Regions from separate parts of the Kitasatospora sp. NPDC051705 genome, predicted to be linked through region 2. Evidence: riboswitches for the same ligand, from Rfam matches in the RefSeq annotation. Region 2 holds a riboswitch; each other region holds the start of a gene.

The links. A riboswitch is a leader RNA that binds a small molecule or an ion and turns the genes downstream of it on or off. The one in region 2 is predicted to bind cyclic di-AMP.
Region 1: another riboswitch for cyclic di-AMP. It lies ahead of ACIA8Q_RS22335 (peptidoglycan DD-metalloendopeptidase family protein); the one in region 2 lies ahead of ACIA8Q_RS32795 (M23 family metallopeptidase).
Region 3: another riboswitch for cyclic di-AMP. It lies ahead of ACIA8Q_RS03880 (hypothetical protein); the one in region 2 lies ahead of ACIA8Q_RS32795 (M23 family metallopeptidase).
Region 4: another riboswitch for cyclic di-AMP. It lies ahead of ACIA8Q_RS06645 (transglycosylase family protein); the one in region 2 lies ahead of ACIA8Q_RS32795 (M23 family metallopeptidase).

What each region holds. Positions count from the first base shown of each region.
Region 1 is NZ_JBITCO010000018.1:35,286-42,500, forward strand. Features, by position in the region: gene ACIA8Q_RS22330 (MFS transporter) at 1-1,149, opposite strand, end outside; cyclic di-AMP (ydaO/yuaA leader) riboswitch at 1,462-1,645, shown strand; gene ACIA8Q_RS22335 (peptidoglycan DD-metalloendopeptidase family protein) at 1,648-2,649, shown strand; gene ACIA8Q_RS22340 (DUF2470 domain-containing protein) at 3,015-3,734, opposite strand; gene ACIA8Q_RS22345 (RidA family protein) at 3,880-4,287, opposite strand; gene ACIA8Q_RS22350 (IclR family transcriptional regulator) at 4,314-5,063, opposite strand; gene ACIA8Q_RS22355 (sugar kinase) at 5,218-6,321, opposite strand; gene ACIA8Q_RS22360 (alanine racemase) at 6,447-7,215, shown strand, end outside.
Region 2 is NZ_JBITCO010000046.1:8,048-15,262, forward strand. Features, by position in the region: gene ACIA8Q_RS32775 (SpoIIE family protein phosphatase) at 1-284, opposite strand, end outside; gene ACIA8Q_RS32780 (TetR-like C-terminal domain-containing protein) at 479-1,048, opposite strand; gene ACIA8Q_RS32785 (alpha/beta hydrolase) at 1,176-2,003, opposite strand; gene ACIA8Q_RS32790 (YiaA/YiaB family inner membrane protein) at 2,128-2,418, opposite strand; cyclic di-AMP (ydaO/yuaA leader) riboswitch at 2,664-2,822, shown strand; gene ACIA8Q_RS32795 (M23 family metallopeptidase) at 2,835-3,668, shown strand; gene ACIA8Q_RS32800 (hypothetical protein) at 3,773-4,645, opposite strand; gene ACIA8Q_RS32805 (GNAT family N-acetyltransferase) at 4,688-5,260, shown strand; gene ACIA8Q_RS32810 (sensor domain-containing protein) at 5,398-6,144, shown strand; gene ACIA8Q_RS32815 (class I SAM-dependent methyltransferase) at 6,275-7,075, shown strand; gene ACIA8Q_RS32820 (hypothetical protein) at 7,076-7,215, opposite strand, start outside.
Region 3 is NZ_JBITCO010000002.1:282,526-289,740, reverse strand. Features, by position in the region: gene ACIA8Q_RS03905 (winged helix-turn-helix domain-containing protein) at 1-396, shown strand, start outside; gene ACIA8Q_RS03900 (gamma-glutamylcyclotransferase) at 595-996, opposite strand; gene aceB (malate synthase A) at 1,142-2,794, opposite strand; gene ACIA8Q_RS03890 (IclR family transcriptional regulator) at 2,983-3,780, shown strand; gene ACIA8Q_RS03885 (hypothetical protein) at 4,020-4,592, shown strand; gene ACIA8Q_RS03880 (hypothetical protein) at 4,724-5,980, opposite strand; cyclic di-AMP (ydaO/yuaA leader) riboswitch at 5,989-6,147, opposite strand; gene ACIA8Q_RS03875 (MoaF-related domain-containing protein) at 6,592-6,921, shown strand; gene ACIA8Q_RS03870 (alpha/beta hydrolase-fold protein) at 7,048-7,215, opposite strand, start outside.
Region 4 is NZ_JBITCO010000004.1:7,222-14,436, reverse strand. Features, by position in the region: gene mfd (transcription-repair coupling factor) at 1-1,591, shown strand, start outside; gene ACIA8Q_RS06660 (MazG family protein) at 1,728-2,753, shown strand; gene ACIA8Q_RS06655 (SDR family NAD(P)-dependent oxidoreductase) at 2,783-3,202, opposite strand; gene ACIA8Q_RS06650 (cytochrome P450) at 3,415-4,719, shown strand; cyclic di-AMP (ydaO/yuaA leader) riboswitch at 4,930-5,100, shown strand; gene ACIA8Q_RS06645 (transglycosylase family protein) at 5,102-6,013, shown strand; gene eno (phosphopyruvate hydratase) at 6,256-7,215, shown strand, end outside.

The DNA.
Region 1 (7,215 bases), on a different contig from region 2:
CAGCGGCGCCACCAGCAGGGTCATCCCGCAGCCCATCACCGTCACGGCCGGCAGCACGTCGGCCCAGTAGGTGGAGCCGGCGCCGATGCGCAGCATCAGCAGCACCCCGGCGGCGCACAGCAGCGGCCCGACGGTCAGCGGGATCCGCGGGCCGATCCGCTTGCCCAGCCGCCCGGCGCGCGCCGAGAACGTGAGCATCAGCACGGTGATCGGGACCAGGGCGAGGCCGGAGACCAGCGGGGAGAAGCCCGAGACGATCTGCAGCTGCACGACCAGCAGGAAGAACACCCCGCTGAACGCCGCGTAGACGCACAGGGTGACCAGGTTCACGGCGGTGAACAGCCGGGAGGAGAAGAGGCCGAGCGGCAGCATCGGCTCGGCGGCGCGGCGTTCGACCGTGAGGAAGGCCGCGCCGAGCACCAGCCCGACCGCTCCGGCGAACCAGACCGCGGGGGAGAGGCCCTCCCCGGCGGCGGTCAACGCGTAGGTGAGCGCACCGAGGGCGAGCGCGGCGAGCAGCGCACCGAGGACGTCGAAGCGACCGGTGGCGCTCTCGTCCCGGCTCTCCGGGACGTGCCGGGCGCCGACCGCGACGACGGCGGCCGCCAGCGGCAGGTTGAGCAGGAAGATCCACCGCCAGCCGGGGCCGTCCACCAGCCAGCCGCCGAGGAACGGGCCGACCGCCGCCGACACGCCGCCGAGCCCCGACCACAGGCCGACCGCCGCCGAGCGGTCCTCCGGGTGGAAGACGGCCTGCAGCATGGCGAGCGAACCGGGGGTGAGCAGCGCGCCGCCGATGCCCTGCACGGCGCGGGCCGCGACCAGCACCTGGATGGTGGGGGCGGCGGCGCAGGCCGCCGAGGCGGCGGCGAACCAGACCACCCCGATCAGGAACACCCGGCGCCGGCCGTACCGGTCGCCGAGCGCGCCGCCGAGCAGGATCAGCCCGGCGAGCGTCAGCAGATAGGCGTTCAGGGTCCATTGCAGGGAGGCGAGGGAGGCACCGAGGTCGGTGCCGATCCGGGGCAGCGCGACGTTCACCACGGTGCCGTCGAGCATCGCCATGCTGGAGCCGAGCACGGTTGCCAGGAGTACCCAGCGTCCCTGCGCGGTGCCCAGGCGCAGGGTGCCGGCCGCGGAGGTGGCCACGGCCCGATCCTGCGCCCCGCGGGGCCCGCGTGACAAGGGTCACCGGGGGGTGTGTCGACGGTGTGCGGTGCGTGAGCGAACGGTCGCGCAGCGGTGGCGGGATCGGCGCAGCGTCGTGGATCAGTGGCGCCGGGTGAATGGATTGTGCACGCACGGTGCAGCCGATCATTCGGAGTGTCACGGCCTCGGCGGGGATGGTTGTCCGTTCAAGAGATCGACATTGCTTCACCCGGACGGATGGGTTTTAGTTCAGCGACCGCCCGGCCAGTCCGGACGGATCCGCCGGGTGGAACGCCGAATCCTGCCGCTGCCCGGTGGTTCGAACTGAACTCTGTACGGCAGGAGCGGGGGACCCACAGGTAAGTCGCCGGACCGGGATCGGCACGCGCTTCGCGTACCGGATCCCAGGGCCGGCTTGGGGTGAAGCCGCGCATGCGGCCGGGCAACTCCAGCCCGAACCCGACAGCTCACCTCGCAGGCGTCGGAGAGGAAACTTCCATGCCTGCTCAGGCTCGTCGTATCGCCCTGCCCCGCGCCGCCCGCATCGGCATCGCCACCGCGGTCACCGGGGTCTCCTTCGCCCTTCCGCTCGTGGCCGCCGTGAGCGCCCAGGCGCACACCGCCCCGGCCGCCCCGGCCGCGCAGAGCTCCACCTGGACCGACGCCACCAGCGTCGACGCCAAGCCGGCCGCCCCGGCCGCCGCTCCCGTCACCGCCCCGGCCCAGGCCGAGAGCTACCGCGTCGTCAGCGGTGACACCCTGTCGAAGATCGCCGACGCCAAGCACGTCGACGGTGGCTGGCAGGCGCTGTACGAGCACAACCGCTCGGTCGTCGGCGGCAACCCGAACCTGATCTTCCCGGGTCAGCACCTCTCGATCGCCGGCCACGCCGCGCCGTCCGCGGACGCCGCCCCGGCGAAGCCCGCCGCCCCGGCCGCCCCGGCCAAGCCCGCCGCCCCGGCCAAGCCGAAGGCCCAGGTGCAGGCCAAGACCGAGGCCGCCAAGCCGTCCGCCCCGGTCCAGACCCAGGTGCAGACCGCCGCCCCGAAGCCGGCCGCCGCCGTCACCGCCGCCCCGGCCGCCGCCAGCACCTCGGGCTTCGTCGCCCCGCTGGCCAACCCGAAGCTGGGCACCGCCTACGGCGTGGCCGGTTCGATGTGGGCCTCCGGCCACCACACCGGCCAGGACTTCGTCGCCTCCACCGGCACCCCGCTGCGCGCCGTCGCCAACGGCGTCGTGGTGAAGGCCGGCAACGGTGGCGCCTACGGCAACGAGGTCGAGATCAAGCTCGCCGACGGCCACTACGCCGAGTACGCGCACCTCTCCTCGATCGGCGTGTCGATCGGTCAGACCGTCACCGTCGGCCAGCAGATCGGCCTCTCCGGTGCGACCGGCAACGTGACCGGCCCGCACCTGCACTTCGAGATCCGCACCGGCTCCGAGTACGGCTCGGACATCGACCCGGTCGCCTACCTGCGGGCGCACGGCGTCGCTCTCTGACCCTGACGGGTCGAGGGCCCGGTCCCGCCGGACGGGCCCTTCGGGACTACCGCTGATGCGGGGCGAAACGATCCTCCGGGATGGTCATGTCGGGTGACCGCTCGACCGGGTGATCGCCGCAACGGCGGACATGGGCGCGGGACACGCCCAGGCCGGCCCGGCTCGCGAGACCTCCCTCGCGAGCCGGGCCGGCCGCTGCCGTTTCCGCCGCCGTTCCCGGGGGCGTTCCCGGTGCGTCTCCGCTTCCGGCGCCGGCGCGCGCAACGGGCGGACGGCGCCGGGGGTGTGACGTCGGCCCCGGGGGCGTCCGCCGCCTGCCGCCTGTCGGCTGCCGTTCGCCGGGTGCCGTTCGCCGGGCTGCGGGTTCAGAGCCGGTGGACGGGCAGGCCCTGCTCCGCGGCGTTCAGCAGCTCGTGCACCCGCTGGCCGAACTCCTCGGTGTCGGCGACGGGTTCGGGGAAGACCAGGCGGACGTCGCGGTGGCCGTGCGGGTGGTCCAGGCGCAGCACCAGGCCGTGCCGGTCCAGGGCGAGCGGCCGGACGTCCGGCCGCCCGGCGAGCAGCGCCGGGTCGAGCAGCCGGGTGAGGACGGCGACGGCGTCCGCGTGGTCGTCGGCGAGGTGGGTGAGCAGTGCGGCCTCGTACCGGGCCAGCGGGTCGGGCGCGGCGTGGGCGAGGTCGGCGGCGGTGAGGGCGCCGGTGCCGTACGGGGTGGACAGGACGGCGTGGGCGACGTCCACGCGCAGGTGGACGCTGATGCCGTCGTCGGCGAGGTGGGCCAGGTGCAGCCGGCCGGCCAGGGTGAGGCGGGCGCGGATCCGGTCGCGGACGGCGACGGGGGAGACGTCGGTGACGTCGAGCACGACCGCGAGGCCGTCGGTCTCGCGCGCGGCGGCGGTGGAGAGCGGGGAGCCGAGCGGGGCGCGCAGGCGCAGCCGGGAGCCGTGGACGGAGACCGGGGTGTCCAGGTCGTGGTGCTCGCCGAGGGCGCGGACGGTGAGCGAGGAGGTCGCGGCGAGGAGGCTGTGGACCCGTTCGGCGGTGGTGGGCTCGGGCACCGGGGCGTCGTCGGTGGGCAGACTCATGACGGACCTCCAGTTGGTTAGGTGAGCCTAACCTAATCACCGTGGGAGGGTGTGGCAAGTGCCGCCCCGTCCGCGCCGTCCGAGCGGTGCGCGGAAGGGCCCGGACGCGCGGGGCGTCCGGGCCCTTCCGTCCGGGCGGCGGCGCTCAGCCGATCACGGCCTGGGCGTCGATCTCGACCAGCATCGGCTCCTGCGGCAGCTCGACGAAGACCGTCGTCCGGCAGGGCTTCACCCCGCCGGGCTTCACGTTCTCCTCGATGAACTCCGCGTAGACCTCGTTCATCAGCGGGAAGTCGGCCCGCTGCGTGAGGTAGACCCGGAACATCACCACGTCCTCGATGGTCGCGCCACCGGCCTCGACGATCGCCTTGACGTTCTCCAGCGTGCGCCGGGTCTGGGCCCGCACGTCGCCGCGGTACAGGTACTCGCCGGTCGCCGGGTCCTGCGGGCCCTGGCCGGAGACCTGGAGGATCGGGCCCTTGCGGACGCCCTGGGAGAACGTCCAGGCGGGCGCGGGGGCGCCGTCGGTGCGGATCTCGGTCTTGTCGGTCATCGGCTTCCTCGTGTTCTGGCGGTCGGTCAGGTACGGTCCGGGCGGCCGCAGTCGGCCGAGACGGCGCGGGCGGTGGCGAGCAGCTGCGGGAGGAGGTCCAGCACCTGCTCGTAGGGCAGCACGACGTCCGGGACGGAGATGGACGCGGCGGCGACGACCCGGCCGGTGACGTCCCGGATCGGCGCCGCCACGCAGTTGATGAACGCCTCGTGTTCGGCGTGGTCCTGCGCCCAGCCCTGGGCGGCCACCCGCTCCAGCTCGGCGAGCAGCTCCTCGGGCGTGGTGAGGGTGCGGGCGGTGTGCGGGGTGAAGTCGATCCCGGCGACCACCCGGCGGCGCTCCGGCAGCGGCAGGTCGGCGAGCAGCACCTTGGAGACGGCGGCGCTGTGCAGGGCGGCGCGCAGGCCGATCCGGGAGTACATCCTGACGGGGTGCCGGGAGTCGAACTTGTCGATGTAGACCACCTCGCCGCCCTCGTACGCGGCCAGGTGCACGGTCTGGCCGGTGGCGGCGTTCAGCTCGGCCAGGTGCGGGGCGGCGATCCGGCGCACGCCGCGCTGCTCCAGCGCCAGGCCGGAGAGCGCGAACAGGCCGGCGCCCAGGTGGTAGCGGTAGCCCGCGTCGCGGTAGACGAACCGTTCCTCCTCCAGGCTCTGGAGCAGTCGCAGCACGGTCGTCTTGTGGACGCCGAGCACCTCGGCCAGCTGGTCGAGGGAGCGCTCGCCCTCGCCCAGTTCGGCGAGGATGCGCAGGGCGCGGGTGACGGTCTGGCTCATCGTGCTCCGCTCGGAGGGCTCGGGCTGGGATCGCGGCGCGGGCCGGGGGCGCCGAGCGCGTCGCGGACGCCGCACGCGCCGCACGCGCCGGGAACGCGGGACGCGCCGGGAGCGCGGCGCCGGCCGGGGCTGCGGCGGGGGCCGGGATCGCTGCTCATTCTGCCCGTGCCCACCGGGCCGCGCGGGCCGGGCCCGCGGGGACGGCCGGGCCGGAGATGCCCCGTGCGCACACCCGGGTGGCCGCCCAGTCGGCGGGCGAGGCGTCGAGCAGCGCCGCCACCACGGCGGCGGGCGGCAGCTCGGCCTGGTCGCCGTGGGCCGTCAGCGCGCAGGCGGCGCTCAGGTGGCCGAGTCGCAGCCGACGGCGCTGGTCCAGGCCGCGGACGGTGCCGGCCAGGTAGCCCGCGGCGAACGCGTCGCCCGCGCCGGTGGCCTCGACCACCTCGACGGCCAGCGCCGGCTCGGCCACCGCCGTGCCGTCCCGCTCCAGGGCGGTGACGACGCGGGCCGCGTCCTTGACCACGACCGTGGCGGGGGAGGGGAAGCGCCGGCGCAGCGCGGACGGGTCCCCGGTGCCGAAGGCGGCCTCCGCCTCGTCGGCGCCGAGCAGCAGCAGGTCGGCGGCGTCCAGCAGCGGTGGCAGGACGGCCGGGTCGCGGCCGTGCCAGAGCGCGGGGCGCCAGTTGAGGTCGAAGCTGATCAGCCGGCCCGGGCGCGGGGCGGCGAGCAGGGCGCGCAGCAGGGCCAGGCAGTCGTCGGAGAGCGCGGCGGTGATGCCGGACAGGTGCAGCAGCCGGGCACCCGACAGCAGGCGCGCGGCCGCCGGGTCGGTGAGCAGGGCGGGCGAGAGCGCCGCGGCCGCTGAGCCGCGCCGGTGGTAGTGCAGCCGGCTGCGGCCGGGCCCGAGGTCGTGGCGGTGGCCGCTGTCGCCACCGACCTCCTTGAGGTAGAGGCCGGTCGGGCGGGCCGGGTCCACGGCGACCGCCGAGACGTCCACGCCGCGGGCGGCGACCTCGGCGAGCAGCCGCCGCCCGAAGCCGTCGTCACCGACCCGGCTGATCCAGGCGGTCGGAACGCCGAGCGCGGCCAGCGCGCCGGCCACGTTGGACTCCGCTCCGCCGACCGACAGCCGGAAGGTGTCCACCGCCTCCAGCGGGCCCGGGCGGTCCGGGAGCAGGACGGCCATCGACTCGCCCACGCAGACGGCCGTCGGGGGAGGCCCGGGGCGGCTCGGGCCCGGGGTGTCCTGTCGCGGCATCAGCTGGGCTCCTCGTCTGCGGCGGCCGTTCCGTTGACCGTGATCCGGCGCCGATGCTAGAACCGTGATGCCAGCATGTGCAACCCTCATTGCACATGTTGCAACATGGCAGATGGAGGAAGACGGTGGAGCAGACGTTCGCAAGCCCCGGCACCGGGCCGGGCATCGACGACGCCGCGGTGGCGGCCCTCGCCGACGAGACGCTCGACTGGCGGTTCAAGGCCGCCCCGTCGGACTCTCCCCCCGCCCGGTACCCCGGAGACGCCGCCGGCGCGCGGAGCGTCCGGGACTGGTTGGCCACCGGACCGACCCTCGACGGGCTCGGCACCCCGCTGCTCACCCTGGACGGCGCCGCGCTCGACCACAACATCCGCACCATGGCCCGCTGGTGCGCCGAGGCCGGGGTCGCACTCACCCCGCACGGCAAGACCACCATGGCGCCCGCGCTCTGGCAGGCGCAGCTCGCCGCCGGCAGCCACGGCATCACCCTCGCCAACCTGCCGCAGGTGCGCGTCGCCCGGGCCTTCGGCGTCGAGCGGATCCTGCTCGCCAACACCCTGATCGACCCGGCCGGACTCGCCTGGCTCGCCGCCGAACAGGCCGCCGACCCGGCCTTCGCCCTCGTCTCCTGGGTGGACTCCACCGAGAGCGTGCGGCTGATGGACGAGGCCCTGCGCGCCGCCGGGGCCGACCGGCCGGTCGAGGTCCTCGTCGAACTCGGCGGCCCCGGCGGGCGGACCGGTGCCCGCGGCGTGGACGCGGCCGTCGAGATCGCCGCCGCCGTGCTGCGCGCCCCCACCCTGCGCCTCGCCGGCGTCGGCGGCTACGAGGGCGCCCTCGCCCACGACGCGACCGCCGACGCGCTGGCCACCGTCCGCGGCTACCTCCGGGCCC
Region 2 (7,215 bases):
TCGCCGGCCGGGTCGACGGTGCTGTACCGCTCGTGGGCCCAGTCCGGCAGGCCGTGCGAGGCCGTCAGCCGGAGCATTCCGGCCGGGTCCAGCAGGTAGAGCGCGGAACCCTCGCCGGTGATCCAGCCGGGGCCCTCGGCGAGGACGGTGCCGAGCAGCTCGGCGGCGGTGGTGCAGGAGAGCAGTAAGCGCACGCAGCGCATGGCGCTGCGGCCGCCCGGACTGCTGGGCTGCGTCCGGCTGTCGTCCTCGGACGGGGGGAGCCACGGCGAGGTCAGGTCCATCGGATACCCGGCCTTTCCGTTCCGAGGAGGGTGGTGGGTGCCCTTTGGGTGCCCGGAGGGGCACTTAATTCTTAATACCTTATTTCTCAAGTGGGTGCTGAAGCGGGTGAACGGCGCCCCCGCAGCCCCACCGGCACCGGTGCTCCCGCCCTCCCCGCCGCGGGCCCGGGCCGGTCGGCGCCCCGGCGGCGGGCTCAGGCCGAGGGCCAGGAGCGCAGGCCGGTGGTGAGGGTGCTGATCAGCCGGTCGTGGGTGGTGGTGAGGTCCTCGGCGAGCTGGAAGGCGCCGGCGATGGAGAGCGAGGCGAAGCCGTGGGCGACGGAGCGGACGGTGCGCGCCGCGTGGATCACCTCCGGGCCGTCGAGGCCGTACTCCCGGAGGACGGCGATGATCACGCCCACCAGCCGGGCCGCCGCGCGGGAGAGGTCGTCGTCGGGCTGCGGGGCCTGGGGCAGCGCGGCGTAGCGGTGCGGGTGCTCGGCGGCGTACGCGTGGTAGGCGCGCAGGACGGCGGCGACGGCGTCGTCCCCGCTGCGGCCGACGGCGGCCTCGGCCAGCCGGTCCGCGAGCTCCTCGGTGACCCGGACGGCGAGCAGCCGGCGCAGCTCGGCGAGCCCGCCGCTGACGTGCTTGTAGAGCGAGGGGGTGGCGACCCCGGCCCGGGCCGCGACGGCGGCCAGGGTGAGGGCTTCGGAGCCCTGTTCGTCGATGAGGGCGAGGGCGTGGCCGACGACCTGGTCGGGGGTCAGTCCTACTCGGGGCATGGTGCGGTCTCTCCGTGGACGGGCGGACGGGCGGGCGGGCGGTGCGGACGACCGGGGCGGGCCCGGGCGCGGCGGGGCGGACCGGGCTCGGGCGAGCGGGCCCGCGGCCGGGGCCGGGCGTCAGGCGTCAGGCGAGCTCGGCGAGGAAGGGCAGCAGGGCGCCGGCGGTGGCCTCCGGGGCGTCGGCCATCGGGTAGTGGCCGGATCCCTCGATCATGACCTTCCGGGCGCCGAGCGCCGCGGTCTGCCGGTCGGCGACGGCCTCCGGGTCGGGGAAGTCGGGGTCCTTGCCGCCCATGACGACGAGCGCGGGGCAGCGGACGGCGGCGGTCCAGCCGATCGGCGCGGAGTCGCCGGAGACGTGTCCGCGGGTGGCCGTCCGGCGGCCCGGGGTGCGCATGGCGGCGACGAGTCCGTCGACGTAGGCGTCGAAGTCGGCGGGCCTGGCACCGGGGAAGGCGAGCTTGCGGTGGTAGAAGCCCCAGAAGGCCGGCCAGTGGACGATCAGGGCGCCCATCGCGCGGACGACGCCGCGCATGAGGGCGTTGGCCGGGGGGTTCTCGACGAAGGCGTCGATAAGGGCGATCCCGGCGACCCGCTGCGGGGCGTCACCGGCGACCTTGACGACGGTCGCGCCGGTGTAGGAGTTGCCGACGAGCACGGCGCGTTCGATGCCGAGGTGGTTCAGCAGGGCCAGGACGTCGGTGGCGATGGCGGCGGGTGAGTAGTCGTCCCAGACGATCGACGACTCGCCGAAGCCGCGCAGGTCCATGGTGATGACGCGGTGGCCGGCGGCGGTCAGCAGCGGGTGCAGGTGCCGGTAGGCGGCGCGGGTGTCGAGCATCCCGGGGAGCAGGACGACGGGGGCGCCGTCGCCCTGCCGGGTGTCGTCGTAGGCGATGCGCCCGCCGGGGACGTCGAGGTACTGGGTGCTGGTGGCGCTGGTGGCGTTCATGGTGGGCCTCCTGGGACCGCCGCTGCGGGTCGTCGGCGTCTGCCGATAGCCATAAAGCTAAGGCTAATAGCCTTAGCCGTCAAGCCCTCGGTGCCGTCCGCCCCCGGGGTCCCGCGGTGCCCGCTCAGACCCCGTCGACCTTGAACGGGTCGTGCTCGCTGAGCAGCTTCTCCAGCCGGGCCTGGTCCACCCGGGTGACGATCTCGTTGGTCTCCTGCCGGTCCCGGACCACCTTGGCGAGCGTGAAGGACGAGGTGACGGTGTAGAGGAGCCCGATCGCCAGGAAGGCGCGGGTCCAGCCGCCGACCGGCAGGTAGGCGATCCCGACGGCGAGGGCTCCGCCGGACAGCGCGAAGGAGAGCACGGCCTGGATGTAGTACGCGGCCGTGGTGCGGGACTGCATCGGTGCGTTCATGGCGTCAGGATGCGGCGGGGTGATCGGTCCGCACATGAGTAGGCGTACTCAGATGGGGGGTCGTTCGCTGACGTTCGATCACGTCGAGCGGCTCAATGCCGGTCAATGGGGACAAAACCCGCCATCACCTACCAGGGCGCCCTGGTCATCTGCGGTCGTCCCGGGCGGACGGCTTGGAATCGGGGCGCCCTAGGATTAACGTTTGATAACGCAGCGCGGTCGTCAACGCCGTACCCAGACGGCACCGTGCGCCGTCGCCTAATCCCGCCGGCCGGCCTCCGGGCAGGCCAGGGAGCCGGGGAACCACGTTCCTTGGGGTGAATCGGCGGGGCCCAGGCCCGGCCGTAGGAGACCTTCCTGCTCCGAACCCGTCAGCTAACCCGGTAGGCGCGAAGGAAGGAAAGGAGCGCGCCTCCGTGGCGTCGACGCACACCCCGGCACACCCGGCCGGCCCCGCAGCCGGTACCCGGCTCCTCGACCACCCCGGCATGGCCGACCTGGAGCACCCCGCCCCGGAAGCCGACGCCAACCGGCACCGGATGCCGCGTCAGACCCGCGGAGCCTCCCCGCTGCTCGGCGTCACCGCCGTCGCGGCCACCCTGGGCGCCACCGGCTTCGCCTCCGCCACCCCGGCTGCCGCGCCCGCCGTCGAGGCCCCCGACGAGACCCCGGTCGCCCTCTCCGCCGACCCCGGGCTCGCGCTCGCCGCCCGGATCCAGCAGCAGGCCGACAGCCAGCGCACCGCCGCCGAGGAGGGCGCCCGCGTCCAGGCCGCCAAGGAGGCCGAGGCCAAGGCCGCCGCCAAGGAGGCCGAGGCCAAGCGGGCCGCCGAGGAGGCCGAGCGGGCCAAGGCCGCCGCCCTCACCCTGCCGGTGAAGGACTACAACCTCTCCGCCCACTACGGCCAGAGCGCCCGCTACTGGGCCCACCTGCACACCGGTCTGGACTTCGCCGCCGACACCGGGACCCCGGTCTTCGCGGTCGGCCAGGGCACCATCACCTCGGCCGGCTGGTCCGGTTCGTACGGCTACCGGATCGTCGAGACCCTGCCCGACGGCACCGAGATCTGGTACTGCCACCTCTCCTCGATCATCAAGGGCTCCGGCAAGGTCACCTCCGGCCAGCAGATCGGCAAGGTCGGCGCCACCGGCAACGTCACCGGCCCCCACCTGCACCTGGAGGTCCGCCCCGGCGGCGGCGCCCCGGTCGACCCGGAGACCTGGCTGGAGCAGCGCGGCCTCACCCCCTGAGCCGGCGCCCCCACCGGCCCCCGCCGACCGCGGCGGACCCGAACGGACCGGAGCCCCGGCCGCACGCGTGCGGCCGGGGCTCCGGCACGTCGCCCCGCGGGCGGCTACTCCTGCGGCAGCCCCGCCAGGTAGGCGTCGATCTCCTCCTGCCCCGGCTCCGGTGCGAGGTCCGGGAACTCCTCCAGAAGCAGCCGCGCCAGCCCCGGGACGGTCCACTCGCCGCACAGGTCGAGCGCGGCCTGCGCCGCAGCCTCCTCGAACTCCCCGAAGCCCCCGGACAGTTCGTCCGGCATCGGCCGGCCCGCGGCGGTCAGCTCCGCCAGGTTGCGGTAGCTGCGCCGCATCAGACCCTGCTCCAGCAGCCGGCGCGCGCCGTCCGTCGCCATGCCGACCGACAGCACCCGGGCCGGCCCCCAGCCCTGCTCGTCCAGCTCGTCCAGCCAGCCGGTCGGGACCAGCGCGGCGATCGCCGCCAGCCGCTCCTCCTCCGCCAGCTCCCGGAAGCCGTCCAGCCAGGCCCGCACCGCCGCCGGGTCCGCGACGTCCACCTCGTACGCGTGCAGCAGCAGCGCGTACAGCCGGGGCCAGGTCACCAGGTCGGCCCGGCGCAGCAGCCCGGCCGCGACCTCGCCCTGCCACTCGGCCTCGGCGTGCAGCCGCTCCTGCCGCTTGGCGTTCAGCCGCCGGGCCGCCCGCTGGTGGTCCACCAGCAGCTCGACCGCGGCGCCGTACGCCAGCGGGTCCGTCTCCGGCCCGGGCTGGACGTAGAGGTGGAGACGCTCGTAGAGCAGGTGCTCCACCGCGTTCGAGGTCAGCTCGGGCCAGCCGTCGTGCATCCTGCCCCCGCCCAGCTCCAGCAGGGCCAGGACGGCTCGCAGCGGCCCCTCGGCCACCGGGGCGCGGCCCTCCGCCGCCGCCCAGGCGAGCAGGTCGGCGGCCCTGGTGCGCGGGGCGAGCCGCAGGTCTTCGTCGTTCATAGCCCGAACGGTAACCGCTGGCCGGGGGTAGGGTCGCCAGCCATGGTCCCCGTACGACTCACCGGCTCCCGACTGGCCATCCGCGAGTACCACCACACCCCCGGGGACGTGGACGCGCTGCACGCGCTGTTCGGCGACCCGGAGGTCACCCGGTACCTCCCGTTCGACCCCTGGGACCGCGAGACCTGCGCCGACCAGATCGAGCTCTACCTGGAGGAGGCGCTCGCGCGGGAACGGCGGACGTACCAGCTCGCCGTCACCCGGCGCGAGGACGCCGAGGACCCGGCGGACGCCACCCCGATCGCCCACGCCTCCCTGACCCTCGGCACCGGCCGCCGCGCCGAGCTCGGCTACGCGGTCGGCCGCGGGGCCCGCGGACGCGGTCACGCGGGCGAGGTCGTCGGCCTGCTCTGCGGGCTGGCCTTCGGCGCCCTCGGCCTGCGCCGCCTCACCGCCCGGGTCGACGTGGACAACCGGGCCTCCGCCGCGGTGCTCACCCGGCTCGGGTTCCGGGCGCAGGGGCCGGTCCGGCACGACCCGCCCGGGGGCGGCGTCCGGTCCGGCGTGCACCGGTACGCGCTGACCACCGGGGAGTGGGCCGGCCCGGCCGGGTGACCCGCCCGGCTGAGCGCGGCCCCGGACCGGGGGGTTAACCCCACCCCCGATCCGCCGGGTCCCCGGATCGTTCCGCACCGCCCGCTCGACCAGACTGGCCGGGTCAGTAACCGAGAACGAGGGACCGAGGCCGGGACATGAGCAGCAGCCGAAGCATGCAGGAGCGCGACTGGGACGTCCTCGGCGGTTACGGCGACGACCCGTACCGCACCCCCGCCCGCTCCAGCCGGCCCGGGTCGGTGCCGTCCTTCTGGCGGGCGCCGTTCGCCGGGCAGTACTACCGCGAGATCGGCTACGCGCTCACCGGCCTGCCGGTGGCCGTCGTCGGCTTCTCCCTCGTGATCACCCTGTTCTGCCTGGGGCTCGGCACCTTCGTCACCGTCCTCGGCCTGCCCGTGCTGGCCGGCCTGACCACCGCCGCCCGGGGCCTGGGCCGGACGGAGCGGGCCCGCGCCCGCGGCATGCTGGGCCTGGACGTCCCCGAGCCGGAGCCGGTGCGCCAGGTCCGCCCGGGCACCTGGGGCGCGATCACCGCGCGGCTGGCCGACCCGGCCGGCTGGAAGGCCGCGCTCCACCAGGTGGTGATGTTCCCGTGGGCGGTCTTCAGCTTCACCATGACGACGACGTTCCTGCTGCTCGGCTGGGCGATGGCGCTCTACCCGGCGTACCACTGGGTGTTCCCGACCTTCACCGACTGGCGCGGCTACCGGCTCTTCGACTTCTCCGACAGCGACCACGTCCGGCACGTCTACTACGTCGAGGGGGCCTGGCAGATCGCCGCCTTCTCGCTGGCCGGCGTGCTGCTCGTCCTGCTCACCGCGCAGCTGGTCCGCGGCCTGACCGCCGTGAACCGGTCCGCCGTCCGGAGCCTGCTCGCTGGCTGACCCCGCCCGGCCGCCGTCGTCTCCCCGGCCCCCGACCCCCGGCTGCTGACCCCCGCCCGCCGACACCGGCCCCGCCCCCGCCCGGAGACCCCCGGATGCGGGCGGGGCCGCCGCGTGTTCCGATGGCCGGGTGGCCGCCGTACGCACCCCCGCCGACCGGGGCACCGGGGCCGGGCCCGCCGCCCGGCCGGCCGCCGAGGCCCCGGTCGCGGCGGACGACGCCGTCCTCGTCACCTCCCGGCCACTGGACGAGTACTGCGCCCTGTTCGACCTCACCCGGTCCCAACTCGCCGCCCTTCCCGGCCCGTTGCTGGACTGCCCCGGCGGTGCGGCCGGGCTGGCCGCCGAAGCGCGCGAACTGGGCTGCCGGGTGATCGCCGCCGACCCGGCCTACGTGCTCCCCGCCCCCGAGGTCGCCGCCCACGCGCTGGCCGCCCGGGCCTCGATGGCCGCGGCGATGGCCGCCCGGCCCCACCTGTACCCGGCGCCGCACCCCTACCGCTCCGAGCGCTACCTGCGCAGCTGGGACCGCGCCCGCCGGCTCTTCACCGCCGACGCGGCCGCGCACCCGCAGCGCTACGTGGCCGCCGCACTGCCCCGGCTGCCCTTCGCCGACGGCTCCTTCGCCCTCACCCTGAGCGCCTACCTGCTCTTCGCCTACCCCGAACGGTTCGGCATCGAAGGGCAGGTGGCCGCACTGGCCGAACTCGTCCGGGTCACCTCCCCGGACGGCGAGGTCCGGGTCCAGCCGCTGCACGACGGCCACGGCCGCCGCTGCGGCCACCTCGACCCGCTGCGCCGCGCGCTCGGCGAGCGCTGCATCGCCAGCGAGATCCGCCGCTTCCCCCGCGCCGAGGACGGCCGGACCCGCCGCCTCCTGGTGCTGCGGGCCGCCGACCACCGCCGCCGGGCCGCCCGGGACGGGTCCTAGCTAGGGAGCGCCGGTCGAGCCCGGATCCGGCGCCGCGGCCGGACCGGGCACCGGCACCGGCCCGGGTGCCGCGGCCGGATCCGGGAACGGACCGGGAACACCGGCCGGATCCGGGGACGGCACCGCCTGGGCGCCGCCCG
Region 3 (7,215 bases), on a different contig from region 2:
GACGTCGCCGGCCGGGGGCTGGTGCTGATACCGACGCTGTTCGGGCTGGGCGCGCAGACCGACGTCACCCAGGCGGGGCCACCGCTGGTCTGCTACCCGGCGCGCGGCAAGGCGACCATGGCGGAGGGGCTGGGCACCCGGCGGCCGGCCCGGGCGGACGCGGCGCTGGCGGGGCTGATCGGGGCGCCGCGGGCCCGGCTGCTGGCGATGCTGGCGACCCCGGCTAGCACCACGGAGCTGGCGCAGCGGCTCGGGGTCACCCCGGGCGCGGTCAGCCGCCACCTCGGCGCGCTCGCCTCGGCGGGTCTGCTGGACCGCACCCGGCACGGCCACCGCGTCCTGTACCGGCGCAACGGGCTGGGCGACGCGTTGGTGGAGGGCGGGGGCAGCGGGTGACGGGGGCGGCGGCGGTCGCTGCGGGGCGGGGCGGCGGCTGCGGGGCGGGTGACAGCGTTCGGCGAACAGATTTCAGCTGACAACTTTCATCATCTGTTATCTGTCTGCTGTTATCCGTCGACTGTCACCTGTTCGCCGCCGGCTGCCCACCCCGCGCCCGGCACGCCCCGGACACCCGGACACCTCGGACGCCTCGCCTCAGACCGTGCGGCCCAGCGTGGCGAGGTAGGCCCGCCAGCCGCCGTGGTGGGTGATCTCGCGGTGGACGCCCCGCTCCAGCTCACCGCGGGCGAGCAGCATGGACAGGCACGCGGAGCCGTCCTCCAACTTGATCACGCCGAGCTCCAGCTCGTGCGGCTCGCCGGGGAGGATGACGTCGCGCAGGTGGTCCAGGGAGATGTCGTACAGCTCGCCCACGATCGCGCTGTCGACGCCGGAGTCGGCCAGCAGGCCGGGGCAGACGTCCTTCTCCCCGTCGACGTCGATGGCGAAGAACCGGTAGCCGGGGGCGGTGCGGGCCGGGCCGACCAGCGCGTCGGCGACCTTGGCGTGGAAGGGGCCGCCGACCATGGCCTGGCCGTTGAAGAAGATGCGTGCCACGGGTGAACTCCTCACCGGGAAGGGCCGTCCCGTACGACGACGAGAGGAGAGGTGGATTCGTCGCCGTACGGAACGGAGCAATGGGCCGGCGGGACTGCTACAGCCTGGCAGGCGGCAGCGGTGGCGTCGGCGGATAGATTGAGGCTCAGCCCAGCAGGGGGAGCGCGGGGAGGGTCAGGAAGTCCGCGAACTCCTCGGCCAGGGCGACCTGTTCGAAGAGCTGGGCGGCCTCGCGCCAGCGGCCGCCGGCGTAGGCGTCCTCGCCCAGTTCGGCCCGGAGCTCGGCCAGCTCGGTGGCGACCAGGGTGCGGACCAGCTCTGCGGTGGCCTTCTCGCCGGTGTCGGTCAGGACGACGCCGTTGTGGATCCACTGCCAGATCTGCGAGCGGGAGATCTCGGCGGTGGCCGCGTCCTCCATCATGTTGAAGATGCCGACCGCGCCGAGGCCGCGCAGCCAGGCCTCGATGTAGCGGACGCCGACCTGGACGGCGTTGTGCAGGCCGGCACGGGTGCAGGTGCCGCCGGCGCCGGCAATGTCGAGCAGCTGGGCGGCGGTGACGGGCTCGGCCGGACCGGGGTCGTCCTTCTGGTTGGGACGCTCGCCGAGCACCGCGTCGAAGCAGGCGCGGGCGACCGGCACCAGGTCGGGGTGGGCGACCCAGGAGCCGTCGAACCCGTTGCCGGCCTCGCGGTCCTTGTCCGCCTTGACCTTCTCCAGGGCGGCGGCGTTGACCTCGGGGTCCTTGCGGCTGGGGATGAACGCGGCCATGCCGCCGATCGCGTGGGCGCCGCGGCGGTGGCAGGTCTGCACCAGCAGCCGGGTGTAGGCGGCCATGAACGGCGAGGCCATGGTGACGGTGTTGCGGTCCGGCAGGATGTAGTGCTCGCCGGCGTCGCGGAAGTTCTTGACGATCGAGAACAGGTAGTCCCAGCGTCCGGCGTTGAGGCCGGCGGCGTGGTCGCGCAGTTCGTGGAGGATCTCGTCCATCTCGAACGCGGCGGTGATGGTCTCGATCAGGACGGTGGCCCGGATGGTGCCGTGCGGGATGCCGAGCCGCTCCTGGGCGTGGGTGAAGACGTCGTTCCAGAGCCGGGCCTCGAGGTGGCTCTCGGTCTTCGGCAGGTAGAAGTACGGGCCGGAGTTCGGGTCCTCGGCGCCCTTGGCGATCAGCCGCGCGGCGTTGTGGAAGAAGTACAGGCCGAAGTCGAGGAAGGCGCCGGCCACCGGGGTGCCGTCAACGAGGAGGTGCGTCTCGTCGAGGTGCCAGCCGCGCGGGCGGACCACGACGGTGGCGAGTTCGGCGGCGGGCTTGAGCGCGTAGGACTTGCCGGCCGGGGTGGTGAAGTCGATCCGGCCCTCGAAGGCGTCGATCAGGTTGATCTGGCCGCTGACCACGTTCTCCCAGGTCGGGGAGGTGGCGTCCTCGAAGTCGGCGAGCCAGATCCGCGCCCCGGAGTTGAGGGCGTTGATGACCATCTTGCGGTCGGTGGGGCCGGTGATCTCGACCCGGCGGTCCTGGAGGGCGCGGGGCGCCTCGGCGACCTTCCAGTCGCCGGCCCGGACGTCGGCGGTCTCGGGGAGGAAGTCCAGCGTGCCGGCCTGCGCGATCTCCGCCCGGCGCGCCTTCCGTCGGGCCAGGAGTTCCTGTCGGCGCGCCTCGAACGTGCGGTGGAGGCCCACGACGAAGGCGACGGCCTCCGGGGTGAGCACCTCCTCCGCCCGGTGGACGCGCGGACCGGCGACAGTGACGACCGGAGCGGCGGGAGAGGCGCCGACGGGTCCCTGATCTGTAGCCATGGGCAGGACACTCCTAAGCGGTTGAGCCTGGCGAAGGGAGCTCCGGTGGGAACTTCCTTGATCGGAACCCACCTGTCGGCGGGTTCGATTCTGTAAGGTGGAGACTAGTTTCCGCGATACAGAATTTCAACGGTTTGTTGATGTGATCGCCGGGACTCTACTCCTCCCCGACAGCGAAGGGAACGCCGGTGGTTGCGACCCCCGACACAGCATCGACGACGGGCACCGACCGCGCGAGCGGCGGCGTGCAGTCCGTCGAGCGCGCCTTCCAGCTCCTGGAGGCGCTGGCCGACTCCGGTGGTGTCGCCACGCTCAGCGAGCTCTCCACCAGCTCCGGCCTGCCGATGCCGACCATCCACCGCCTGGTTCGTACCCTCGTCCAGCAGGGCTATGTGCGCCAGGACACCGCGCGCCGCTACACCCTCGGCCCCCGGCTGATCCGCCTCGGCGAGACGGCCGGCCGCCTGCTCGGCAGCTGGGCCCGTCCCTACCTGGCCGAACTCATGGAGGCCACCGGCGAGACCGCCAACCTGGCGGTGCTGGAGGGCGGCGAGGTGGTCTACGTCGGGCAGGTGCAGTCGCGGCGCTCGATGCGGATGTTCACCGAGGTCGGCCGGCGGGTGCAGCCGCACTGCACCGGCGTCGGCAAGGCGTTGCTCGCCCAGCTGCCCGAGGAGGAGGCGCGCGCGGTGCTCGGCCCCAACCCGCTGCCCGCGCACACCGAGTACACCGTCACCGACCCGCAGGAGCTGCTGGAGCAGCTCGCCGAGGCGCGCGAGCGCGGCTACGTGGTCGACGACCAGGAGCAGGAGATCGGCGTGCGCTGCATCGCGCTCGCCGTACCGGGCGCGCCCACGCCCACCGCGCTCTCCGTCTCCGGCCCCGAGGCCCGGATCCGCGCGCTGGAGGAGCAGGCCGGCGCCTCCGCGCTCGTCCCGGTGATGCACCACATCGCGGCCCGGCTGGGGCAGGTCCTGGCTCCCTGAACGGGCTCAGCCCCTCTCCCGGTGCGCCGGAGGCCGGCCTGACCCCGGATGCGCCGCAGGCCGGACGGCCCCCGGTGCGCCGGAGGTCCGACGAGCCGACTTCCGGTGCACCGGTGCGCCCGTCCAGGCGAACGGCTGGCGGGTTGTCCGGGCCCCCGGCGGCCGCCCCGCCACCCTGGGTGCGGGCGCGGCGCGCGACGGCGCGGGCCGCCGGAGCGCAAGGGCACGGGTGAGTCGCGATGGAACGCAGGAGCACGGGGCGTCGGGGATCCGGCGGGGTCGGTGGGGCCGGGCTGGTCGCCGTGGTGGCGGCGGGTTGCGCGGTGGCGGTGCTGGCCGCCGGGCCGTCCTGGGCGCTGCGCCGCCCCGAGCCGCGGCCGGTGGTGGACGTCGGCGCGGCCCTGGTCAAGCCCTCGAACTCCGACCTGGAGGTGGTCCGGATCGACCCGGACCCCGCTCCGCCCGGTGGCAGCACGACGATCCACGCATTCGTCGGGAACGGCGGCCCCGACACCACCGCCTCGCCGTTCACCGTCGTGGTCACCCTGCCGGAGGGGGTCACCCCCGAGGAGCCGTTCTTCCCCGAGGACTGCGAGGTGTTCCAGAACGGCCACCGGGTGCGCTGCGTCTTCCCCGCGGGGCTGAAGTCGGGGCGCAGCGCGACCGCGCTCGTCCCGGTCCGCCTCTCCCCCGACCTCCCGCTCGGCACCCTCCAGGGCGGCTGGGTCGCGGTGCGCGGCGCGGACGACAAGGACGAGACCAACAACCGGAAGCCGTTCGAGATCAGGGTGGTCGAGACGACCAACGACTGAGCCGGTACGCCCGAGCGCCCGGGGCCGAGTGGTCGGCCCCGGGCGCTCGGGCGTCAGCAGCCGGGAACGGGCTGCCGGCGGTGATCACGTGAGCCGTCGGGCCCGAGCGGCTGGACCCGACGGCTCACGCGTCAGCGGTAGACCCGGACGTAGTCCGCGGCCATGCTGAGCGGCGTGGTCCCCTGCGGCGCCGGGTGGTACTGCCCCGCGCACACCGAGAGGTTGAGGATCAGGTACGCCGACCAGTTGGCGCCGACGCCCTTGCCGTCCGAGAAGACCTTGACGCCGTTGACGTACCAGTCGACCGAGTTGGCGCCGTAGTAGGTGCCGATCGTCACCCACTGGTCCTTCGCGACGGCACCGGCGTCGGTGTAGTACTTGGCGTTGCCGGGGTTGACGTGGTTGGTCAGCTCCAGCAGGTTCGGGTTGTCGGGGTGGTACTCGAAGGAGTCGATCTCCCCGTTGCCGTTCTTCCAGGTCCACAGGGCCGGCCAGGCACCGGAACCGGACGGCAGCTTGACCCGGGTCTCGGCGTAGTCGCCGGTCTTGACCTGGAAGCCCTCGCTGGAGCCCTCGGTGGTCAGGAAGCCCGCGTTCCAGGCCTGCTTGCCGTTCTCCAGGGTGGTGCCGCTCGGCGCGGCCGTGAAGGTGGCGACCCCGTTGGCGACGCTGACGTTGTTCTTGTTCAGCAGGTCGAGCTTGTTGTCGTCCGGGTTGTGGTTCCCGTACCTGTAGGCGGTGCTCTTGTCACCGACCCAGCGCGAGCCCCAGGTGATCGAGCTGTTGAACTCGTCGGACCAGGTCAGCGCCTTGCCCGCGACCGGGGAGGCCGGGGTGCCCGCCGAGGGGCTCGCCGTGGCACCGGGGGCGCTGGTGGGGGACGGCGTCGGGGTGGCGGTGGGAGCCGGGGTCGGGGTCGCCGTGCCGGAGACCACCAGCTGCTGCGAGGGCAGGTTGTGCCAGGCGCCGCCGAGGTCCTGCCAGAAGCCGAACTGGCTGTACGTCCCGGCCGGCAGCGCGCGGGCACCGCTGGTGAAGGACAGCCCGCTCGGGCAGATCTGCACGTTGGAGAGGTTGCCGGGGAAGTCCAGGTTGGTGCCGCGCGCGTCGCGCACGCCCACACCCACCGTCTTCGCGGTGACGCAGGCCGAGGAGTGGACGGTCAGCGAGGCGGTGGCGGCCTTGTTGGCGACCATCGTCGCGGGGGCCAGCCGGTCCTGGGTGACGGTCGGGGTGGTGGCGGCGTGGGCGGCGACGGTCGCCGGGAGGCCCAGCAGACCGGCACCGCTGACGGCGACCGCCCCGGTGGCGGCGAGGGCGGCGAAGCGGCCCCGGTGGGCCGGGCGGGCGTGGCGCGGCGTGCGGCGCCGGAGGGCAGGCTGGTGCATGGGGTGTCCTCTGCGACGCCTGCGAGGTGAGCTGTCGGGTTCGGGCTGCAGTTGCCCGGCCGCCGGTGGGAGCGGCTTCACCCCTAGCCGCGACCCGCACGCGGGAGAGCGTGCGGGCCGGGCGCTGACCTTGGTTCCCCCGCTCCCGTCCACTGTGGTCCTCGGTTGCCCGCCGGCGGGTGGACGGGACTCGGCGTCCCGGCGGCGGGGTCCGCGTGGCGGACGGCCGTTGCAGGCTAGGCAGACCGTCCGTGAACGGACAACTCTGCCGGGCGGGTTGTCGCGCAGCTCACAGTGGTGTCGATCAACGACGCTGCGTGGCGGTCGAGTTGATCATCCCCTCGGCCGAGCCGGGCGTCCACCCGGCTCCCGGCCTGCGCCGCCGGCGCCCGGCGACCGGAGGACGGCTCGCCGGTGCCGCCGAGGGACGTCCGGCGGGCGCCCGCCCGGTGCGCCCTCCGGCGCGGCCGACTCCCCCGGCCGCGCCCGGCACAACTGCACCCGCCGGGCTCGCCCGGTCGGATAAATTGGAGGTCCGACATCTTCCGCAGTGCACAAGACCCCACGGACCACCCGTGCGCACCCCACCGGGAACGAGGTACCGCCCCACCATGACCGCGCCCTTGCCCGCCTTCGCCGGCCGCACCTACCTCTTCCGGGCCGACAACGGCGCGGCCTTCCGCAACGCCTACTCGGCCGACGGCACGCGGCTGCGCTGGGAGGGCCTCGGCGAGTCCGCGGGCCAGTGGGAGGACGTGCGGCTGCACGTCGCCGAGGTGGCGCCGGAGATCTACTTCGTCAGCTGGACGGAGCAGAGCGGGATCACCGTCAGCCACGTGATGGACCTCGGCAGGCTGACGGTCCGCGCCTTCTGGACATTCGAGGGCGAGGGCGGCCGGGTGGGCGAGCTGCACACCGGGACCCTGGAGCGGGTGGCCTGACCGATCGGTCCGGGCGGTCCGGCCGGGGGCCGCTGCGGTCCGGAGCCGTTACGGTCAGGGGTCGGTCGGGCCTGGGCCGGGCTCGGGCCTGGGCCGGGCTCGGGCCTGGGCCGGTCGGACCGGGGCTCAGACGGTCTGGTTGGGCACCTTGAGGTGCTGGGACAGCCACTCGAGCGAGGAGGGCAGCAGCGCGCTCCACGTCTCGAAGTTGTGGCCGCCGTTCTCCAGCATGCTGTAGGACACCTTCATCGGGTCCTTCACCGCGTCGACGAAGGCCTCGGTCTCGCGCCGGTA
Region 4 (7,215 bases), on a different contig from region 2:
CGACGTCGGCTACGGAAAGACCGAGATCGCGGTGCGGGCGGCCTTCAAGGCGGTGCAGGACGGCAAGCAGGTGGCGGTGCTGGTGCCGACCACGCTGCTGGTGCAGCAGCACTTCTCGACCTTCGCGGAGCGTTACGCCAACTTCCCCGTGACGGTGCGGGCGCTGTCCCGCTTCCAGACCGACGGCGAGGCCAAGGCCGTGCTGGAGGGGCTGTTCGAGGGCTCGGTGGACGTCGTCATCGGCACCCACCGGCTGTTCTCCTCCGAGACCAGGTTCAAGGACCTCGGTCTGGTCATCGTCGACGAGGAGCAGCGGTTCGGCGTCGAGCACAAGGAGCAGCTGAAGAAGCTGCGGGCCAACGTGGACGTGCTCACGATGTCCGCGACGCCGATCCCGCGCACCCTGGAGATGGCCGTCACCGGCATCCGCGAGATGTCGACCATCACCACCCCGCCGGAGGAGCGGCACCCGGTGCTGACCTTCGTCGGCCCGTACGACGAGAAGCAGATCTCGGCCGCGATCCGGCGCGAACTCCTGCGCGAGGGCCAGGTCTTCTACATCCACAACCGGGTGGAGTCGATCGACAAGGCGGCCGCCCGGCTCAAGGACCTGGTGCCCGAGGCGCGGATCGCCACCGCGCACGGGCAGATGGGGGAGACCCAGCTGGAGAAGGTCGTCGTCGACTTCTGGGAGAAGGAGTTCGACGTCCTGGTGTCGACCACGATCGTGGAGTCCGGCATCGACATCTCCAACGCCAACACCCTGATCGTCGAGCGCGGCGACACCTTCGGCCTCTCCCAGCTGCACCAGCTGCGCGGCCGGGTCGGCCGAGGCCGCGAGCGCGGCTACGCCTACATGCTGTACCCGCCGGAGAAGCCGCTCACCGAGACGGCGCACGAGCGGCTGGCCACCATCGCCCAGCACACCGAGATGGGCGCCGGCATGTACGTCGCGATGAAGGACCTGGAGATCCGCGGCGCCGGCAACCTGCTCGGCGGCGAGCAGTCCGGGCACATCGCGGGCGTCGGCTTCGACCTCTACATGCGGATGGTCGGCGAGGCGGTGGCCGAGTTCCGCGAGTCGCTGGCGAACGGCGGCGAGCCGGAGGAGGAGCCGCTGGAGGTGAAGATCGAGCTGCCGGTCGACGCGCACGTGCCGCACGACTACGCGCCCGGCGAGCGGCTGCGGCTGCAGGCGTACCGCTCGATCGCCGCGGTCAACTCCGAGGAGGACATCCAGCACGTCCGGGACGAACTGACCGACCGCTACGGCAAGCTGCCCGATCCCGTGGAGAACCTGCTGATGGTCGCGGCGCTGCGGCTGTACGCCCGGCGGTGCGGCATCGCGGACATCACCCTGCAGGGTGCCAACGTCCGGTTCGGGCCGGTGGAGCTGCGGGAGTCCCAGCAGCTGCGGCTGAACCGGCTCTACCCGCGCAGCCAGGTCAAGGCGGCCGCCCAGCAGCTGCTGGTGCCGCGGCCGAGCACCGGGCGGATCGGCGGCAAGCCGCTGGTCGGCCGGGAGCTGCTGGGCTGGTGCGGCGAGTTCCTGTCGGCGATGTTCGACGACCTGGCGGGTTCGAGGAAGTAGCGCCCGGCGGCGGGCGACGGCGGTCCCGGGCCCGGCCCGGGCCGGCCGTCGCGTGTCCGCGGCGGCCGGCCGGGAGTCGGGCGCAGTTGCCCTTCTCCGGCCCGGGGCGGGGGCGCGGACGGGTAGGTTCGGGGGTGTGACGACGAATGTTCCGGGCGCGAAGTTGATCCTGCTGACCACCACCCACCGGGTGGCCCCCGGGTTGCTGGCGTGGCCGGCGTGGGAGGCCCTGCGGTCGGCCGGCCGGGTGCTGGTGGCGGACGAGGGGCACCCGCAGGTGGCGGCGGTGCGGCAGGCCGGGGTCGTGGTGGAGGTCGTGGCGCCGGGGTCGGCGCCGGCCCTGGCCCGGCTGCTGACCGCGCCCGCGGAGACCGGGGCGACGGTGTGGCTGGGGAGTCCGGACGGGGATCCGGGGCTCACGGACGCCCTGGCCCGGCTGGCCGTGGAGCACGCGGGCGAGGTGCCGGAGATCGAGGTGCTGCCGGGCTCCTACGACCTCCCGGGGGCGCGCCTGCTGGACCTGGTCTCGGTGATGGACCGGCTGCGGTCGCCGGGCGGCTGCCCGTGGGACGCCGAGCAGACGCACGAGAGCCTGGTGAAGTACCTGGTCGAGGAGGCGTACGAGCTCGTCGAGGCGATCGAGGAGGGGGACCGGGAGACGCTCCGCGAGGAGCTGGGGGACGTGCTGCTCCAGGTCTTCTTCCACTCCAGGATCGCCGAGGAGCACCCGTCGGAGGCGTTCTCGATCGACGACGTGGCCGGCGACCTCGTCGACAAGCTGGTCTACCGGCACCCGCACGTCTTCGGTGACGTCACCGCGGAGGGCGCCGCCGAGGTGGAGGCCAACTGGGAGCAGCTGAAGGCGGCCGAGAAGTCGGACCGGGAGTCGGTGCTGGACGGCGTGCCGGCCGGGCTGCCGTCGCTGGCGTACGCGGCGAAGCTGGTGTCGCGGGTGCGCAAGGCCGGTTTCGCGGGCGTGCCGGACGAGCCGTACGAGCTGCCCGGGGGGCTGACGGCGGAGTCGGCGGGCCGGCTGCTGCTGGCGGTCGTGCAGCGGGCGCACGACGCCGGGGTGGACGTGGACGCGGCGCTGCGGTCGGCCGCGCGCGGGTACCGGGACGCGGTGCGCGCGGCCGAGGGCCTCGAACCGGCCGGCGAGTAGCCGGCCGGCCGGCGGGCGGAGGGGCCGGCTCAGGCCGCGGCGGCGGTGCTCCCGACCGGCCGCCGCTGCGGCGGGACGACCTCGCCGATGGCCTCGCCGACGAGCGCGAGCAGCTCGGCGAGGCGTTCCAGGTCGAGGTGGTCGGGCAGGTCGGCGAGGGAGACGATCCGCTCGCCGCCGGGGCCGGCCACGCAGAACAGGTCGATCGGGCCCAGGTGCTTCTCGGCGGTGTCGACGAGGGCGGCGACGTCGCTGGGGCGGCGGATGTCCCCGCCGACGCCGACGACCGGGCAGCCCGGCCGGTCGAGCTCGGTGGCGAGGTCCTCGGCCACGCCGACGTGCTGGTCGGCGATCAGCACACCGGCGGCGCCGGCCGCGGTGAACCGGCGGGCGAGGTCGGCTCCCGACCCGCCGTCGAGTACCGCGATGACGACGACTGCCCCGCTCACCCGCATGGTCTGCTCCTCCCTGTGGGCGACACCGCACCGGCGCCCACGATTTCTGCGGAGGATCGTAGGCACGACCTGACCCTCCGCAACAGGGATTACCCCTCAGGTGACCAGGCTCACGCCCGCCCTACGGTTAAGACCTGTCCAAGGGTCCGTCCCGGAACCCGCGTCCGCGGGGCGGCGGGCCCCGGTGCACCGGATACGGTCGGTCCATGTCAGCGCAGCCCGCCCCCACCGCCCCGCAGCTCTTCACCTGGGAGTTCGCCGCAGATCCGTACCCCGCCTACGCCTGGCTGCGCGAGCACGCCCCGGTGCACCGCACGACGCTGCCCAGCGGGGTGGAGGCCTGGCTGGTGACCCGGTACGCGGACGCGCGGCAGGCGCTCGCGGACGGCCGGCTGTCGAAGAACCCGGCGCACCACAGCGAGCAGGCCCACCGCACCGGCCGGGTCGGCATCCCGGGGGAGCGCCAGGCGGACTTGATGACGCACCTGCTGAACATCGACCCGCCGGACCACACCCGGCTGCGCCGCCTGGTGTCGAAGGCGTTCACGCCGCGCCGGGTCGCGGAGTTCGAGCCGCGGGTGCAGCAGCTCACGGACCGCCTGATCGACGGCTTCGCGCAGCGCGGGTCGGCGGACCTGATCCACGAGTTCGCGTTCCCGCTCCCCATCTACGCGATCTGCGACATGCTGGGCGTGCCGGCCGAGGACCAGGACGACTTCCGCGACTGGGCGGGGATGATGATCCGGCACGGCGGCGGCCAGCGCGGCGGCGTGGGCCGGGCGGTGAAGCGGATGCGGGCGTACCTGCTGGAGCTGATCCACCGCAAGCGGGCGGACCTGGGGGACGACCTGATCTCGGGCCTGATCCGGGCGAGCGACCACGGGGAGCACCTGACCGAGAACGAGGCCGCCGCGATGGCCTTCATCCTGCTGTTCGCGGGCTTCGAGACGACCGTCAACCTGATCGGCAACGGGACGTACGCGCTGCTGCGCAACCCGGAGCAGCGCAGGCTGCTGCAGGAGTCGGTGGCGCGCGGCGAGAGCGCGCTGCTGGAGACCGGGATCGAGGAACTGCTGCGCTACGACGGGCCGGTGGAGCTGGCGACGTGGCGGTTCGCGACCCGGCCGGTGTCGATCGGCGGGGTGGACATCCCGGTGGGGGACCCGGTGCTGGTGGTGCTGGCCGCGGCGGACCGGGATCCGGCCAGGTTCTCGGACGAGAACACCCTGGACCTGGCGCGAACGGACAACCCGCACCTGGGTTTCGGCCACGGGATCCACTACTGCATCGGGGCCCCGCTGGCCCGGCTGGAGGGCCGGAGCGCGCTGGCCACGCTGCTTTCCCGGCTGCCGGATCTGCAGTTGGCGGAAAGCCCGGAGAATCTGCGCTGGCGCGGTGGCCTGATCATGCGGGGACTGCGGGAACTCCCGGTGGAATTCAGCCCGGAGAGCCGTTCCCCGCACGCGCCGCCGGCCGTCCTCCGGGAACCTTCCGACCCTCCGACACGCTGACTGGGTGTCGCCGGCGGCCGTTGGAGGGGTGGCTGAACCTCCATCAATCCGGACATAGCCGCACGGTTGGTGGGCGATCGAGCGCGGGCCGTGATTTCTGTGTGATATCGGTGATATGAGCTTGTGATTGGTCTGAGGATCTGTCTACTCTCCCTGGAGTTCGCAGCTGCGGACCTCGTGCGCGGGACGCCGAATCCTGCCCGCCGCGTCACGGGAAACCGACCAGAACCCTGGGCAGGGGCGGGGGAACCAGGTTTGTTGCCGTTTCCCCACGGCTTGGGGTGAAGCCGCCCGAGCGGAATCGTTTCCGCTGACGGCGGCCGGGCCACCTCCCGGTCCGAACCCGACAGCTCACCTCGCAGGCGTGCGGAGAGGGACCTTCATGCTGTTCGTTGGAACTGGCCGCCACCGTCGTCGTACCCAGGCCGAGAAGGCCATCGCCGTCGCCGGTGTGGCCGGCGTCGGACTCGCGATGCCGATCCTCACCGCCACCGGCGCCTCCGCCGCCCCGGCCTCCGCCTGGGACTCCGTCGCGCAGTGCGAGAGCGGTGGCAACTGGAGCATCAACACCGGCAACGGCTTCTACGGGGGCCTGCAGTTCACCTCCGGCACCTGGAAGGCGTACGGCGGCACCGCGTACGCGCCGCAGGCCAACCAGGCCAGCAAGGGCCAGCAGATCGCCGTCGCCGAGAAGGTCCTCGCCTCGCAGGGGCCGGGCGCCTGGCCGGTCTGCTCGCAGAAGGCCGGCCTGAGCAAGGGCGGCGCGCCGGCGAGCGTCGACACCTCCTCGGACGACAAGCCCGCCGCCGCGAAGCCGGCCGCCAAGCCGGCCCAGCCCGCGGCCAAGCCGGCGCAGCCCGCCGCCAAGCCCGCCCAGCCGGCCGCCCCGAAGCCGGCCGCCCAGCAGCCCGCGCCGCAGCAGGCGCAGCCGCAGGCCCCGGGCTTCTCCGGCAAGGCCGGCTGGGACGCCGACGCGAAGGTGTTCTGGTACCAGAACAACGGCACCTGGTACTGGACCAGCCACCAGAGCGTCTACCAGCAGTTCGCGCCGCAGGCCGCCGCCCCGCAGCACTACGCGCCGCAGGCCGCCCAGCCCGCTCCGGCCGTGCGCACCGCCCCGGCCGCCGCGCAGGGCGGCCACGACTACACCGTCCGGTCCGGCGACACGCTGTCGACCATCGCCGCCGCCCAGGGCGTCACCGGTGGCTGGCAGTCGGTCTACGACGGCAACCGCGGCACCGTCGGCGGCGACCCGAACCTGATCATGCCCGGCCAGGTCCTGCACCTCGGCTGAGCCGCTCCCGCCCGCCGGGCGGAGGGGGGCGGGGATCCGTCCCCCTCCGCCCGGATTCGGGCCGGTTCGCCCGGGCGGGCGGGTGAACTACCGGTGGGTAGTGCGGCCACACGCTGAGACGGGACCGAGGCCAGCGTGGCCCCGGGGGCCCGGGCGGTTAGGCTCTGGTCGTAACGACTCCGCAATCGTCCCGCCGGCAGCACCAACGTCAGCCGGACCCTGCTTCCGCAAGGAGATGCCTCGTGCCGTCCATCGATGTCGTCGTAGCCCGTGAGATCCTCGACTCGCGTGGCAACCCCACGGTCGAGGTCGAGGTGGGCCTCGACGACGGCAGCACCGGCCGTGCCGCTGTCCCGTCGGGTGCCTCCACCGGAGCCTTCGAGGCCCTGGAGCTTCGCGACGGCGACAAGAACCGCTACTTCGGCAAGGGCGTGGAGAAGGCCGTCCTGGCCGTCATCGAGCAGATCGGCCCGGAGCTGGTCGGCTACGACGCCACCGAGCAGCGCCTGATCGACCAGGCCATGCTCGACCTGGACGCCACCCCGGACAAGTCCTCGCTCGGCGCCAACGCGATCCTCGGCGTCTCGCTGGCCGTGGCGCACGCCGCCTCCGAGGCCAGCGACCTGCCGCTGTTCCGCTACCTGGGCGGCCCGAACGCCCACGTGCTGCCCGTGCCGATGATGAACATCCTCAACGGCGGCTCGCACGCGGACTCCAACGTCGACATCCAGGAGTTCATGATCGCCCCGATCGGCGCGGAGTCCTTCTCCGAGGCCGTCCGCTGGGGCGTCGAGGTCTACCACACCCTCAAGGGCGTGCTGAAGGAGCGCGGCCTGTCCACCGGCCTCGGCGACGAGGGCGGCTTCGCGCCGAACCTGGACAGCAACCGCGAGGCCCTGGACCTCATCACCGAGGCCATCCAGAAGGCCGGCTACGTGCCCGGCCGGGACGTCGCGCTGGCCCTGGACGTCGCCGCCTCCGAGTTCTACAAGGACGGCGCCTACCAGTTCGAGGGCAAGGCCCTCTCCGCCGCCGAGCTCATCGAGTACTACGCCGAGCTGGTCGCCGCCTACCCGCTGGTCTCCATCGAGGACCCGCTGGACGAGTCGGACTGGGACGGCTGGAAGGCCATGACCGTCAAGCTGGGCGACAAGGTCCAGCTGGTCGGCGACGACCTGTTCGTCACCAACCCGGCCCGCCTG